DNA from 2 places in the Cobetia sp. BMC6 genome. Region 2 is predicted to be linked to the other one. Evidence: predicted binding sites of a transcription regulator. Region 2 holds the regulator's gene; the other holds the start of a gene.

Region 1 (7,765 bases), on a different contig from region 2:
CGGACAAGGAATGTCGTGAGGCTGTCAGCTGCACAGGCAGGGAGCGGTAAAGGCAGGACGCCGGGCAATGCATGGGCAGGACAGCAGGACAGGCAAATATCTGCACTAACGGGCATTGCGGTGGGACAGCTGCGCGAGCAGTGCTGCAATGCCCGCCACGCGTGACGGTGCGCCCCGAATGACAGGATGTCGTGAAGGGCAGGGACAGCACTCAGGAGTGCGATCCAGGATGGATCGACAGGGACACGCTTGGAGCGGGCGACCTTACGGGGTCGCCCTTTTTTTATGTCTGGAGGTCGGGGGGGAGGAGTTCTCAGCGCGAGCTCTTCAGGCACAGGCTTCAGGCATCAGATACAGAAACGGCAGCGGCTCCCGGGGGAATCGCTGCCGTTTCTGTCGTCAGAGCCGGGCTTTGCCCTGTCAGGGCGGGCAAGCCGCTAGCCACGCGAGATGCGGGTGACTTGAGGGGCTTACTGCTCCAGATACTCAAGCTTGCCGTCGACACCATCCCACTTCTCGGCGTCTTCCATGGCGTCCTTCTTCTCGCTGATGTTCGGCCAGACTTCGGCCAGATCGGCATTCAGCTCGATGAATTCCTTCTGGTTCTCCGGCACTTCATCCTCGGAGAAGATGGCTTCGGCGGGGCATTCCGGTTCGCACAGCGCGCAGTCAATGCACTCATCCGGGTTGATCACCAGGAAGTTCGGGCCTTCGTAGAAGCAATCCACCGGGCAGACTTCCACGCAGTCGGTGTATTTGCAGCGAATGCAGTTCTCGGTGACGATGAATGCCATGCAGGTCTCCTGACGCGGATTGGCGTCTCTCTCGTAGGTCGTGGTCCAGGCGCCCACCATGTGTCGTCTCGGCGACATCATGGCCTTCAGGTTATAAGCGGCGCAGATGTTATAAGACGTTATTCTAGTGGCGCTCTGCCGCCCCCGCAATCAGCAGGGGCGGATCGTTTTGGAATGGTGCTATGCCCGAAGGTTGCTGTCGAGTCTTGCCATTCACTCTTGAGCCTTGCCGTTCCTTCTCGGAGCAGGCGTGACGGCACTCAGCGCTGCCGGTGCCATTCGTAGATCAGCTCCAGCGCTCGCTTGGGGCTCAGATCATCCGGGTCAAGGCTGTTGAGGGCTTCGACGACCGGATGCGGCGGTGCCGCGAACAGGTCATTCTGTTGCGGTACCGGCTGGCCCAGCGCATCCTCGCGCGCCACCTGTGGGCGATCGATTTCCTGCTGCTCCAGGCTGGTCAGCTTCTCGCGCGCGCGCAGGATGACGCTCTGCGGCACCCCGGCCAGCTGGGCCACCTGCAGGCCATAGCTCTGGCTGGCAGGGCCTTCCTCGACGCGGTGCATGAAGACGATGCCATCGCCGTGCTCAGCGGCCGTCAGGTGCACGTTGGCGACGGCATCGGCATGCTCGGGCAGCGCCGTCATCTCGAAGTAATGGGTCGCGAACAGGGTAAAGGCACGCGTGCGCGCCAGATGCTCGGCGCTGGCCCATGCCAGTGACAGACCATCGAAGGTCGAGGTGCCGCGGCCGATCTCATCCATCAACACCAGGCTCTCGTCAGTGGCGTTGTGCAGGATGCTGGCGGTCTCGGTCATCTCGACCATGAAGGTCGAGCGGCCGCCGGCCAGGTCATCCGATGAGCCGATGCGCGTGAAGATGCGATCCAGCGGGCCGATGCAGGCGCGCGTCGCCGGCACGAAGCTGCCGGTATGCGCGAGCAGAGCGATCAGTGCCGTCTGACGCATGTAGGTGGATTTACCGCCCATGTTGGGGCCGGTGATCACCAGCATGCGCCGCGTATCATCGAAGCGCACATCGTTGGGGACGAAGGGATGGTCGCTGACATGTTCGACTACCGGATGGCGGCCGCCTTCGATGTCGATGCCCGGGGTCTCGCTGAGTTCTGGGCGCACGAAATCGAGCGCGGCGGCGCGATCGGCGAAGGCGGTCAGCACATCCAGTGATGCCAGCGCACGGGCCGTCTGCTGCAGGCCATCCAGTTCGGTATTCAGATCATCCAGCAGGTGCTCATACAGCAGCTTCTCGCGCGCCAGTGACTTGGACTTGGCGGACAGCGCCTTGTCCTCGAATTCCTTGAGTTCGGGGATGATGAAGCGCTCGGCATTCTTGAGGGTCTGGCGACGGATGTATTCCGGCGGGGCCTCGGCCGATTGCGAGCGCGGCAGTTCGATGAAGTAGCCATGCACGCGGTTGTAGCCGACCTTGAGGTTGCTCAGGCCGGTGCGCTCGCGCTCGCGAGTCTCGAGTGCGACCAGATACTGGCCGGCGTTCTCGGACAGGCCGCGATACTCGTCCAGCTCATCGTCGTAGCCATCGGCGATCACGCCACCATCGCGCAGCACCACCGGCGGATTCTCGACCAGCGCCTCGCTGAGCATCGCGGAAAGTGCCGGGAACAGGCGGATGGCATCGCGCAGGTCATCGATGGCGCTGCCTTTCTCGACGCTGGCGAGCACGGCGCGCAGCTCGGGCAGGGTGTTGAGACCATCGCGCAGGCGTGCCATGTCACGGGGGCGTGCGCTGCGCAGCGCGACACGGGCGAGGATGCGCTCCACATCTCCGATGCGCTTGAGCAGGCCTTGCAGTTCGAAGGGGTAGTCGCCATCCAGTAGACGCTGTACCGCCGCCTGACGCTGGCCGATCTGGCGCTGATCGCGCAGCGGGCGGTTGAGCCAGCGCTTGAGCAGGCGTGAGCCCATCGCGGTCGCGGTGACGTCAAGCACGCTGGCCAGCGTGTTGTCGCCGGTGCCACCCAGGTTGGTATCGATCTCGAGGTTGCGGCGGCTGGCGGCATCGATCACCACCGAGTCATCGCGGCTTTCGACGGCCAGCGCGGTCACGTGGGGCAGGCCGGTGCGCTGGGTGTCGCGAGCATAGTCGAGCAGGGCACCGGCTGCCGTGACGGCGCGCGTCAGGTGGCTGCAGCCAAAGCCGTTGAGGTCCTGGACGCCGAACTGATCGCACAGCAGGCGCAAGGCAGTCTCGTGATCGAAGTGCCAATCGCTCTGGCGGGTCAGGCCTGGGCGCGAGGACAGGCTGGCGGGGAGGGTACGGCTTTCGCCGACCATGACTTCGGCAGGCGACAGGCGCTGGATCTCGGCCAGCAGCTCGTCATCACCATTGACCTCGAGCACGCTGAAGCGACCGGAGGAGAGCTCGAGAGCGGCCAGGCCCCAGGTCTCTCCATCACGGTGCAGCGCCACCAGCAGGTTGTCGCGGCTGGCATCCAGCAGCGCCTCATCATGCAGCGTCCCCGGCGTGACGATACGCACCACCTTGCGCTCGACAGGCCCCTTGCTGGTCGCCGGGTCACCGATCTGCTCACAGATGGCCACCGATTCGCCCATCTTGACCAGACGTGCCAGATAACCTTCGGCGCTGTGGTAGGGCACCCCTGCCATGGGGATCGGTGAACCGCCGGAGCTGCCGCGCGCCGTCAACGTGATATCGAGCAGTTGTGCTGCGCGTTTTGCGTCCTCATGAAACAGTTCATAGAAGTCGCCCATGCGATAGAACAGCAGCACGCCGGGGTGCTCGCGTTTGATCTTCATGTACTGCGTCATCATCGGCGTCATCTGGGGCGCGCTGTTCTTGGCCATGGCCATGGACTTCCTTGACTGCACTGCAATGGGAAAAAGCACACATGCGAGAACACGGCATGCGGGATGCGCGATATTCTACGGACTGGCGCGGCCGGCTCCAATGCCTGTGATGTCTCATGCTCGCTGCCCTTTTCACTTGATGACCTTTACAGGGAGAAAGTTCGTGAGCCAATTGACTGGTACGACACCCGAGGCTGCGTGCGTGAATGCTCTGGCTGAGCAGTTGCAGGCGCTGGCGATCGCGCGCGGCGTGCGCGTCACCACCGCCGAGTCGTGCACCGGGGGCGGCGTGAGTGCCGCGATCACGGCGATTGCCGGCAGCTCCAGCTATTTCGATGCGGGCTACGTGACCTATTCCAATGCCACCAAGCAGCGCCTGCTGGGGGTCAGTGAGGCATCGCTTGAAACTTTCGGCGCCGTCTCCGAGGCGGTCGTGTGCGAGATGGTGCGGGGCGCCTGTCGCGACAGCGGCGCTGAGCTGGGGGTGGCGATCAGCGGCGTGGCCGGCCCCGGCGGGGGAAGTGACGAGAAGCCCGTCGGCACCGTGTGGCTGGCGTGGGGGAGCGAGGCGCGCCAGCAGGCACGCTGCTGTCACTTTCCCGGCGACCGGCAGGCGGTGCGTGACGCCGCCGTGCGGGAGGCGTTGCAGGGCTTGATCAAGCGCGTGGAGGCCTTGCAGATCGGCACCGAAGACGCGTGAGTCCGATGCAAGCCCCGCGTTGGGGGTGCTGCCTGAAAAAGCGCACCACCGGACTGGCAGAGCGACGCAACTTGCGGCATTATACTGTCCATGTATACAGGGTTTTGCCACGGCACCTCAGCCGCTAGTCTGACGGTGTCTGCTCAGCTCTCAGTGACAGAATTCTCTATTCCAGGTGGCAGCCCGTGTGGCTCCGCCGTTCGACAGGAGGCCACATGGCAAAGGACGACAATCGTACCAAGGCGCTGAACGCGGCGCTGTCCCAGATCGAGCGCCAGTTCGGCAAGGGCGCCGTCATGCGCATGGGCGATGCCCCGCGTGTGGCCATCCCGTCGGTTTCCACCGGTTCTCTGGGGCTGGATATCGCACTCGGCATCGGCGGCCTGCCCTTCGGGCGCGTGGTCGAGATCTACGGCCCGGAATCCTCGGGCAAGACGACACTGACCCTCTCGGTCATCGCCCAGGCGCAGAAGCAGGGCAAGGTGTGTGCCTTCATCGATGCCGAGCACGCACTGGATCCGTCCTACGCCGAGAAGCTGGGCGTCAATCTGGACGAGATGCTGGTCTCCCAGCCGGACACCGGTGAGCAGGCGCTCGAGATCGTCGACATGCTGGTACGTTCCGGCGGTGTTGACGTCATCATCGTCGACTCCGTGGCAGCGCTGACGCCGCGTGCCGAGATCGAAGGCGAGATGGGCGACTCACACGTTGGCCTGCAGGCGCGTCTGATGTCCCAGGCGCTGCGCAAGGTGACCGGTCACATCAAGAACGCCAACTGCATGGTGGTGTTCATCAACCAGATCCGCATGAAGATCGGCGTGATGTTCGGCAGCCCCGAAACCACGACTGGCGGTAACGCACTGAAGTTCTACTCCAGCGTGCGTCTGGATATCCGTCGTACCGGTTCCGTGAAGTCCGGTGATGAAGTCACCGGTAACGAGACCCGCGTCAAGGTCGTCAAGAACAAGGTCGCGCCGCCGTTCCGTCAGGCCGAGTTCCAGATTCTCTACGGCAAGGGCATCTATCACGCCGGTGAGGTGATCGACCTGGGTGTGCAGTGTGGTCTGGTCGGCAAGTCAGGTGCCTGGTACAGCTATCAGGGCAGCAAGATCGGCCAGGGCAAGGCCAACTCCGCCCAGTACCTGGAAGACAATCCCGCCATCATGGAGGAGATTGAAACCCAGATCCGCGCCCAGTTGCTGGCAGCCCCGGAAGCCAAGGAAGAGTCGAAAGAGGCCGCGGCCGCCGAGAGTGAAGACGACCTGGATATCGATCTCGATTGAGGCTCGTCCAGAAGAAAGAGCAAGAGCGCCGGCCGTCAGGCTGGCGTCATCGCAGCGTGTCGTTTCCGACCCGGTGCGATGAACGCAAGGCGCCCGCCCCGATGACTCGGAGGCGGGCGCCTTGCGTTCACGTCCATCGATGTCCTTCTGCTCAACCCCGGAGAGCATGACCATGCACGATGACAGCGCTGAAATGGGCGGGCCTGAATATCAACCGCTCGACTCAGGTGCGATGACGCCGCAACGGCGTGCGCGCAATGATGCCATCGCGCGACTGGCGCGCCGCGAACATAGTCGCCGCGAGCTGCACGACTATCTCAAGGAGCGTGACTACCTGCGGGCGGTCAGCGATGACGAGTTGGCAGAGCGGCAAGCCGCGGGCGAGGAGGGCGCGCAGGCGACCTTGAGTCGCGATGAGGTCGAGCTGCTGATCGAGGAGGTGCTGGAGCGCATGGCCGAGGAGGGCCTGCAATCCGATGAGCGCTTTGCCGCCAGCTTCCTGCGGGCGCGCGTCCTGCGCGGGCAGGGGCCGAGGCGTATCCAGCAGGAGCTGCGCCAGCGTGGTATCGATAGCGAGACGCTCAATGCCGTCATGCGTGCCGCCAGTGACCCGACGCCGGATGCCTTCGGCCATGTCGAGGCGGTGGATTTCTTCGAGCTGGCGCGCGAGACGCTGGCCAGGCGCTTTTCCGGCCCCGGCGAGGGACAAAAGGAGCGCGCACGGCGCGAACGCTTTCTGCTCCAGCGCGGCTTCGACTATGAGCAGCTGCGCTATGCCATGGAGTCCGCCTGGAGTGATGAGGAGGAAGATGGCTAGCTGGCGAGCATCTGTTTGGCTCTCATGACGCGCAAACCGGCGCTTCAGGACATTTCCCCCCCTTTAGCTTGCGCGAACAGACGTTATACTAGGTCGTCTTGCGACGGCACGGGGCAGGCGCCTTCTTTCATGCTTTTCATTGCACCTCCATGCATACCCACATGGATGAATATGCAGAAACCATGCGGAAGTCATGCAGAAGACCCCCGGAGCGTCTTTACGCACATCGCTACGGAACCTCTATGAAAAGCGCAGAAATCAGAAACGCCTTCCTGACCTATTTCGAGAAGCAGGGCCATACCATCGTTCCCACCAGCTCTCTGGTGCCGAACAACGACCCGACCCTGCTGTTCACCAACGCCGGCATGGTGCCCTTCAAGGATGTCTTCCTGGGTCGTGACCCGCGTGGCTACAGCCGTGCGACCTCCGCGCAGCGCTGCGTGCGCGCCGGTGGCAAGCACAATGACCTGGACAACGTCGGTTATACCGCCCGTCACCACACCTTCTTCGAGATGCTGGGCAACTTCAGCTTCGGCGACTACTTCAAGCGTGAAGCCATCCAGTTCGCCTGGAAGTTTCTGACCGAAGAACTCGGCCTGCCGAAGGAGAAGCTTTGGGTCACCGTGCACGTCAGCGATGACGAAGCCCGTGATATCTGGTTCAACGAGGTCGGCATCGATCAGAACCGCTTCTCGCGTCTCGACGAGGACAACTTCTGGCAGATGGGCGACACCGGCCCGTGTGGCCCGTCCTCCGAGATCTTCTATGACCATGGCGAAGACGTCGCCGGTGGCCCGCCGGGCAGCCCGGACGAAGATGGCGATCGCTACATCGAGATCTGGAACCTGGTCTTCATGCAGTTCGACCGTGACGCCGAGGGTACGCTGCACCCGCTGCCCAAGCCGTCCATCGATACCGGCATGGGCCTGGAGCGTGTCGCGGCCGTGATGCAGGGCGTGCACTCCAACTACGAGATCGACCTGTTCCAGAATCTGCTGGCCGCCGCGGCCGAGATCATCGGTCACGACAACATCGCCACGCCGTCACTGCGTGTGGTGGCTGACCACATCCGCTCGTGCGCCTTCCTGATCGCCGATGGCGTGCTGCCCTCCAACGAAGGCCGTGGCTACGTGCTGCGTCGCATCATCCGTCGCGCCGTGCGTCATGGTCACAAGCTGGGCGCGCGTGGCAGCTTCTTCTACAAGCTGGTCGCGGCTCTCGACAGCGAGATGGGCGATGCCTATCCGGAACTGCGCGCCGCACGCGAGCAGATCGAACGGGTGCTGCTCAAGGAAGAAGAGCAGTTCGCGCGTACGCTGGAACATGGC
Region 2 (7,765 bases):
ACTCTTCGCGCAGCAGGCCCAACCAGCTGGGCGAGAAGCCCGCGGGACGTGCATCGAAATCCGGATAGATCACATGCGCCGGCATCACGCCGCCCAGGCGCTCGGCGAGGGCCGCGAAGGGCTTGAGATCATGCTCGCGCAGCTCGCGGAACGGACGCGGGTCGACCACGCGTTCCAGGTGGGTATCTGCCGAGATGCCACCATGCCCCGGGTAGTGCTTGCCGACGGCGGACATGCCCGCCTCCTGCAGCCCGTCGATGAAGGCGCCGCCCACCGCGATGACGTCTTCCGGCGTGGCGCCGAAGCTGCGATCGCCAATGATGGTCGAGCCAGCCACATCGATATCCAGTACCGGCGCAAAGGTGATATCACAGCCGATGGCTGCCATTTCCATGCCCAGCAGCCAGCCGGCATCGCGTGCCAGACCCAGGCCTGCGGCCTGGGCGTCTTCGCCGCAGCCATCACAGTCACGCCCGAGACAGCATTGCGCCAGGCTGCGCATCGACGGCAGGCGTGTCACGCCCTCGCGCAGGCGCTGGACGCGCCCGCCTTCCTGATCGATGGCGATCAGCAGGTGGGGATTGACGCTGCGAATCTCGCGGCTCAGCTCCAGTACCTGCTCGGGAGAGGCACAGTTGCGCGCAAACAGGATGACGCCCCCGACGGCAGGGCGTGCCAGCAGTTCACGTTCGTCGCGGGCGAGGGTCAGCCCCGCAACATCGACCATTACGGAGCCCAGTGGCTGTGTCATGTCATCCTTCCTGTCCATGGCCTGCGGCAGTGATATCCCGTGAAGAGAGGATTCACAACCGCCGGGACTTCATGTCTTTTACGGGGCTCGGCAGCCTGGAAGAAACACGATGAATCAGGCTGCCAGCGCGAGGAAAGGCGCAATTCTAGCCGACTGAACCCCTATCGAACAGTCGCGGCCAGCTGCGCCCCGGCAAGGGGCTGTCACCCAGGTTCCGGCGGCAGCTCATGGAGGGTATCAGACTCGTACACCAACGCCTTCAGGGATGCAGCAGCACCGGAGTGCCTGGCACAGCCTCGGCAAAGAGTCGCAGCAGGTCATCATCGCGCAAGCGAATGCAGCCGTGGGACGCCGCTATCCCCATGGGCTCCGTGCTGGGCGTGCCATGAAAATAGATGTAGCGGCGCAGGCTATCGACCCGCTCACCGCGGGCATTGCGACCGCGATTGATGCCCGGCTCGCGGCCACTGAGCCATAGAATGCGCGTCAGGATCCAGTCACGCTCTGGATGCTCCTCGGCAAGCTCGGGGGTGAATACCTCGCCCGTGAAGCGCCGTCCGCGATAGACGGCGCCACGCGGATTGCCCGCCCCGATGGCGGCACGAATCACATGCCAGCCGGTTGGCGTGCAACCGCTGCCATCGAGCTCGCCGATACCGTTGAGGCCGCTGGAGATCGCGCAGGCGTGCACCAGCGCGTCAGGGGCAGCCGCGCAGGGCGGCGCATCACGACTGCCACTCGGCGCGTCATTGCGTATCTCAAGGCTCTGGCGCGAGAGATCCACCGCTACCCAGCAGGCCATCAGCTGGCCGCCTGGGTGACCGCCTCACCATCCCCGAGCGAGGCCGGCAACGGCGCTGCCATCGCCGCGACCACCACCGGACGCATGTGCTGGATCAGCTCACGCACCGTGGTGTGATGGCCATACTCGGCCTCCTCGATATCCCGCAGTGCATCCAGGCCCGAGAAGGTGAAGATCACGCTACCGAGCATGAAGTGCAGGCGCCAGAAGCGCTCGTTGTCCGGCAGATCAGGGGTCGCAAGCTTCAGAAGCTCGGCGAAGCGGCTGAAGACCGTGCCGTAATGCTCGCGGATATAGCGCCGCATATGGCCCTGACCCTGAGTGTAGGCAAGCCCGAGCAGGCGCATGAAGGTGCGCAGGCTGTTGCGCTCGGCCGGCACCTCCAGCACGGTACGCGCCATCACCTCCAGCAGGACCTCAAGCGGCACCTGACGCCCGGCGTATTGCTGCTCGACACTGTCGAGCGCCGCGTGGAAACGCTCGCTGAATGGATCGAGATAGCGCGCGAAGACCGCCTGGATCAGCGATTTCTTGGACCCGAAGTGGTAGTTCACCGCCGCCAGATTGACCTTGGCCTTGCTGGTGATGTTGCGCAGTGAGGTCTCGGCGAAACCACGCTCGGCGAACAGCACCTCGGCAGTATCGAGGATGCGGGTAACGGTATCGGTCTGGGCCATGGGCGGAACCCTTGTCAGGTAGAAGAGGACTGGAGTCGTAGGTCACGACGCAAGCGCCGCGCGGCGACTCTCTCATGAGGTGGTGCAGGTTCACCGGAAGGCCACGTACGATATCGGCTCGTTTGACCACGGCACACGTGAGCACGACACATCCGAACACTGCCATCGGCGAACATTCGTTTGAAACACTTTGATTCTAGCGCGCCATGTCACGACTGACAATTCTCTCGCGTTTCAAACGCCAAAGGTTTAGTCGAGCCTGATATTCCTTCAATGCAGACCGTTCCGATTCAAGGACTCGCCGTGCTCGGTGACAGACCACCCCGCAGGGCCACACCGGATTGCCCTCTCGACAGCTTGCCTTGGATATCGACAAGCCAAGTCGGCAGACAGCGATATCTCGACGACTACCTGCCCTTTGAGGCCTCCACACAAGCCACGATGCCTTGCATGACTGCCATGACTGGATACAATGACAGTTGTATGGATGCACACCCCGTGCCGTCAGCTCAAGATGCCGCCCAGGCCAAAGGCAATGCCATGACCCAGCCGCTTACTCCGCGCCAGCAGGATGTCTTCGACTTCATCATCAAGACCATCAAGTCCTCTGGCTACCCGCCGACGCGGGCCGAAATCGCCCAGGCGCTGGGCTTCCGCTCGCCGAATGCCGCCGAGGAGCATCTGCGTGCCCTCAAGCGCAAGGGCGCCATCGAGATGGTGCCGGGCACCTCACGCGGCATTCGCGTGCCGTCGCTGGCTGACGTCGACGAGAGCGCCAACGATGGTCTGCCGGTGATCGGGGAAGTGGCCGCCGGCAGCCCGATTCTTGCCAGCGAGCATATCGACCGTCACTGCCCGCTGCCGAGCGACTACTTCTCGCCGGCTGCCGACTACCTGCTGCGTGTGCGCGGCGTGTCGATGAAGGATGTGGGAATTCTGGAAGGCGACCTGCTGGCCGTGCACCGCACCACCAGCGTGCGTGACGGGCAGATCGTGGTGGCACGCCTGGGAGATGAAGTCACCGTCAAGCGCTTCCGTCGTGACGGGCACTACGTGTGGCTGGAAGCCGAAAACGAGGACTTCTCACCGATCAAGGTCGACCTGCGCACGGACAGCCTGGAGATCGAGGGTCTCGGGGTAGGCGTCATCCGCGATGGTGGCCTGCACTGAGTCCTTGACCAGCTGCGCTTTAAGCAACAGAAAAGCCGCACGCATTGCACAAAAAAACCCGCCTCGAGGCGGGTTTTTTTGTGCGCGAAGCGCGAGCGATGCATCAGTGCACGATGCCTTCTGACTGCTCATCCTCGTCTTCTTCGCCATCCCAGAGGCGAGTCCGGGTGATGGCGTGGTCGATCATCTCACGCGCGACCTCGAAACGATTGTCACGCAGCAGATCAGCGGCCTCGTCTGAAATGCGAATGCTGAGCAGCGGCTCACCTTCGCTTTCCGCGGCGCGCAGAATCACTTCACCATCTTCCATTTGCACAATTTCAAGTACGGCGGGATCGGACACGTCATTCCTCCTGCACGGCACCTCGTGAGATACCGGCGTCGTTGTAATCGTCAGCGCGACGGCTGGCAAGCCCGGCACCGCGTTGCCATCAGCGACGCAGAAAAAAGTACGACCACAGCCAGAGCCATGGTCGTACCGGAGAGTGCAGGGCTTGCCACAATGCGATCAGTCTAGCACCCGTGAAGGCGAAACGTCACCCGATCGCCATGCGCCAGTCATCACCAGCGTGCAGCGCCATATCAGCGCCTTGACCTACCACTCGACGCTCGATTCGCGCAGCTGCGGCAGCAGCGCCTTGAATGCCGTGATGGCGGCGCTGAGACGCTCGGCCAGCGAGTCGCTCGAGGCTGCCGCGATGATCAGACCATCACCCCGCGAACGCGATTCCTCGCGGCGAGCGACGCCACCCTCTTCATGCAGACGAGTCACATCCGCGATCAGCTCAGACAACCAGCTGTCAGGACGTTCCAGCAGGCTGCGCAGCTGCTCGACCTCGGCAATGGGCGTCGGTGGTGTGGCCAAGCGCTCGCGCCAGCTCCCCTGCGGCCAGCGCGCCGTCACGGCACACTCTTCCAGCAATGAGGCCAGCGCCAGCTCCAGCAGGGCGAGCGCGCCCTCTTCACCGGCCATGCGACGCGCCACGGCATGCTCATCGTCGCCAGAGACCGCTGACTGGGCCAGCAGCAACTCGGCCTGATACAGCAGCTGATTGGTACGGGCACGCTGGCTCATCAGCTCTTGGCTCCCTTGCGCTTGTCCTCGACGACCCAGCGGCCGTTGTCGTAGGTCGCCTTCCAGCCGGTCGCCTTGCCATCTTCATCGGTCATGACGTACTGAGCCTTGACCTTGCGCGAGAAGCGAATCTGTGCCGGACGTCCATCCGGGTCCTGATCCGGGGCCTCGAGAATGAAGTGATACTTCTCCGGCAACTCGTCGGCGTGCGCCTTGAGCTCCTTGACCAGCGGCGGGCGCGTCTCGCGATTCTTGGGGAACTGGCTGGCCGCCAGGAACAGGCCACTGGCGCCGTCGCGCAGCACGTAGTGGTCCTCGACCTTGACGCAGGCAAGTTCCGGCATCGGAATCGGGTCCATCTTCGGCGGCGCCACTTCACCGGACTTGAGCAGCTTGCGGGTATTCTTGCAATTCTCGTTGGTGCAGCCGAAGTACTTGCCGAAACGCCCGGTCTTGAGCTGCATGTCGGAACCGCACTTGTCGCACTCGATCACCGGGCCATCGTAGCCCTTGATGCGGAACTGACCTTCCTCGACCTCGTGACCGACACAGTCCGGGCTATTGCCGCAGACGTGCAGCTTGCGCTGCTCATCGATCAGGTAGCTGTCCATCGCGGTGGCACAGATCGGGCAGCGACGCTTGGCGCGCAGCGCATCCGTCTCGGCATCTTCACCGGCATCGGCCGCCACGGCCTCATCGCCCGGCAGCAGATCGATGGTGGTCTTGCAGCGCTCCTTGGGCGGCAGGTTGTAGCCGGAACAGCCCAGGAAGACCCCGGTCGAGGCGGTACGGATCTGCATCTCACGCCCGCAGGTCGGGCAGGCGATGTCCGTCGGCACCGGCTGGTTCGGACGCATGCCCTCTTCGGACTGGGCGTGGTCCAGCTCGGCCTTGAACTCGGCGTAGAAGGTGTCCAGCAGCTCGCGCCAGTTGCGCCCACCGTTGGCCACCTCATCGAGGTAGTCTTCCATGCGCGCCGTGAAGCCGAAGTCCATCAGATCCTTGAAGGACTCGCTGAGGCGATCGGTGACGATGTCGCCCAGTTTCTCGGCATAGAAGCGACGGTTTTCCAGCGCCACGTAGCCACGGTCCTGGATGGTGGAGATGATGGCGGCATAGGTGGACGGACGACCGATACCACGCTTTTCCAGCTCCTTGACCAGGCTGGCCTCGGTGTAACGCGCCGTGGGCTTGGTGAAGTGCTGCAGCGGCTGCAGCTCGACCAGGTCCAGCTTCTCGCCGATGGCAAGATCCGGCAGCGACTGGTCCTCTTCCTTCTTGCCCATCGGCTTCATGACACGCGTGTAGCCGTCGAACTTGAGCACACGGCCCTTGGCGCGCAGCTCATAGCCATCCACTTCGATGGTCAGCGTGGACGACAGGTATTCGGCCGGCAGCATCTGACAGGCCACGAACTGGCGCCAGATCAGCTCATACAGACGCTCGGCGTCACGCTCCATGCCGGCGAGATCCGTCGCACGGCGCGACACTTCGGAAGGACGAATCGCTTCGTGCGCTTCCTGGGCGCCTTCCTTGCTGGAGTAGACGTTGGCCGTTTCGGGAAGGTAGTTGCTGCCGTATTCTTCGCTGATGAAGTCGCGCGCCGTGGCCACCGCGTCCGCCGACAGATTGGTCGAGTCAGTACGCATGTAGGTGATGTAACCCGCCTCGTAGAGACGCTGGGCCATCATCATGGTCTTCTTGACCGAGAAGCCGAGACGACCACTGGCCGCCTGCTGCAGGGTGGAGGTGATGAACGGCGCGTTCGGCTTGGAGCGCGTCGGCTTGTCTTCACGATTGGTGATCGCGAGTCTGGCCGTGCGCAGCGCCGCGATGCGATCCATCGTCTCCTTCTCGCTGGTCGGACGGAAGGCCTTGCCATCTTGACGTGCCAGCTCGAAACGGATCGCCTCACCACTGGCGGCGGCCAGCTCAGCGTGGACATCCCAGAACTCTTCGGGGATGAAGGCGCGGATCTCGCGCTCGCGCTCGACGATCAGACGCACGGCGACCGACTGCACACGACCGGCGGACAGACCACGGGCGACCTTGGCCCACAGCAGCGGCGAGACCATGAAGCCCACGACGCGATCCAGATAGCGGCGCGCCTGCTGGGCATGCACGCGGTCCATCTTCAGCTCGCCCGGCTCATCGAAGGCTGCCGTGATCGCCTTCTTGGTGATCTCGTTGAACACCACGCGCTTGTAACGCGAATCGTCGCCACCGATGGTCTCGCGCAGGTGCCAGGCAATCGCCTCACCTTCGCGGTCAAGATCCGTCGCGAGATAGATGGTGTCGGCCTTCTCGGCCAGACGCGTCAGCTCGGAAACGACCTTCTCCTTGCCGGGCAAGATCTCGTAATGCGCCTCCCAGCCATTCTCCGGGTCGACCCCCATGCGGCGGATCAACTGGGTCTTGGCCTTCTGTGCCTTGTGAGCCGCCTTGGCCTCGGGCGACATCTTGCGAGTCTCCGCCGCCTGACGGGCACGTTCCTTGGGGTCGGTGGCCTGCTTGCCGCTACCGCTGGTCGGCAGGTCGCGGATGTGCCCGACACTCGACTTCACCACGAAGTCGTTGCCGAGATACTTGTTGATGGTCTTGGCCTTGGCAGGCGACTCGACGATCACCAGTGACTTGCCCATGGTTGCTCGCATCTCCTGGCCGGCGCTGATTGCGCCGGCGAATGACTCGTCGCGCTGGGTTTTGTCCCAGCCGAAAAATGCGCCTACCCTACCCCAGCATTTCAGCGCTGACCAGCAATGTTGAGACTGACGCCTCGACGGGACGGCTCGACAGGGTGCCTCTGCGACAGCCTCGAGACATGCCCTGCCACCCGCCACGTCAGCATGCGGCTTGCGCCGAATGACATCGACAGCCGTCAGGCATGTGGTCGCGGGCAATCCGGCCTCCGAGCCGGGTTTGAGCATAGGTCACCAGCACATGACCGCGGTCAACGGGTCCGGTACAGGGGCCTGCGCTGGGCCGATGAGCGGAAATTTCGCTCAGCAGGGTATTGCCACTATATAGGTAGCACTGGAATGGCTGTCAGTGAAAGCCAGCCAGCGGACATTGGCGTGACGGGGCGGTCACCACGACGCTGCCGCAGAGCCTGCGACGCCTGGCTGTCAGGCGTCGAAATGGCGGGCCGCCCCGCATGACGTAGCGCGACAGACCCTCAGGCCCCAGCCCGTGTCCGCGTACCCACGGCAACGTATTCGCAACAATCTCTCGGCAGACTTCACGCCCCCCCTTGCAGTCCCGATCGTGATCACGAGAATGGACAACGACAG

Evidence for each region. The regulator LexA, encoded in region 2, represses DNA repair genes until DNA is damaged. The targets are predictions, from matches to a motif close to TACTGTNTANNTANACAGTA.
Region 1: a site for LexA is predicted at 4,420-4,439, ahead of recA (recombinase RecA). Genes of this name have one in related genera too.

What each region holds. Positions count from the first base shown of each region.
Region 1 covers NZ_JAKUMF010000006.1:139,053-146,817, forward strand. The annotation lists gene fdxA (ferredoxin FdxA) at 471-794, opposite strand; gene mutS (DNA mismatch repair protein MutS) at 1,055-3,634, opposite strand; gene MKZ40_RS12550 (CinA family protein) at 3,801-4,337, shown strand; gene recA (recombinase RecA) at 4,553-5,620, shown strand; gene MKZ40_RS12560 (regulatory protein RecX) at 5,853-6,437, shown strand; gene alaS (alanine--tRNA ligase) at 6,680-7,765, shown strand, end outside.
Region 2 covers NZ_JAKUMF010000002.1:288,215-295,979, reverse strand. The annotation lists gene nagZ (beta-N-acetylhexosaminidase) at 1-751, opposite strand, end outside; gene MKZ40_RS05510 (L,D-transpeptidase) at 1,011-1,553, opposite strand; gene MKZ40_RS05505 (TetR/AcrR family transcriptional regulator) at 1,553-2,230, opposite strand; gene lexA (transcriptional repressor LexA) at 2,771-3,400, shown strand; gene MKZ40_RS05495 (hypothetical protein) at 3,504-3,743, opposite strand; gene MKZ40_RS05490 (DUF6586 family protein) at 3,996-4,475, opposite strand; gene topA (type I DNA topoisomerase) at 4,475-7,117, opposite strand.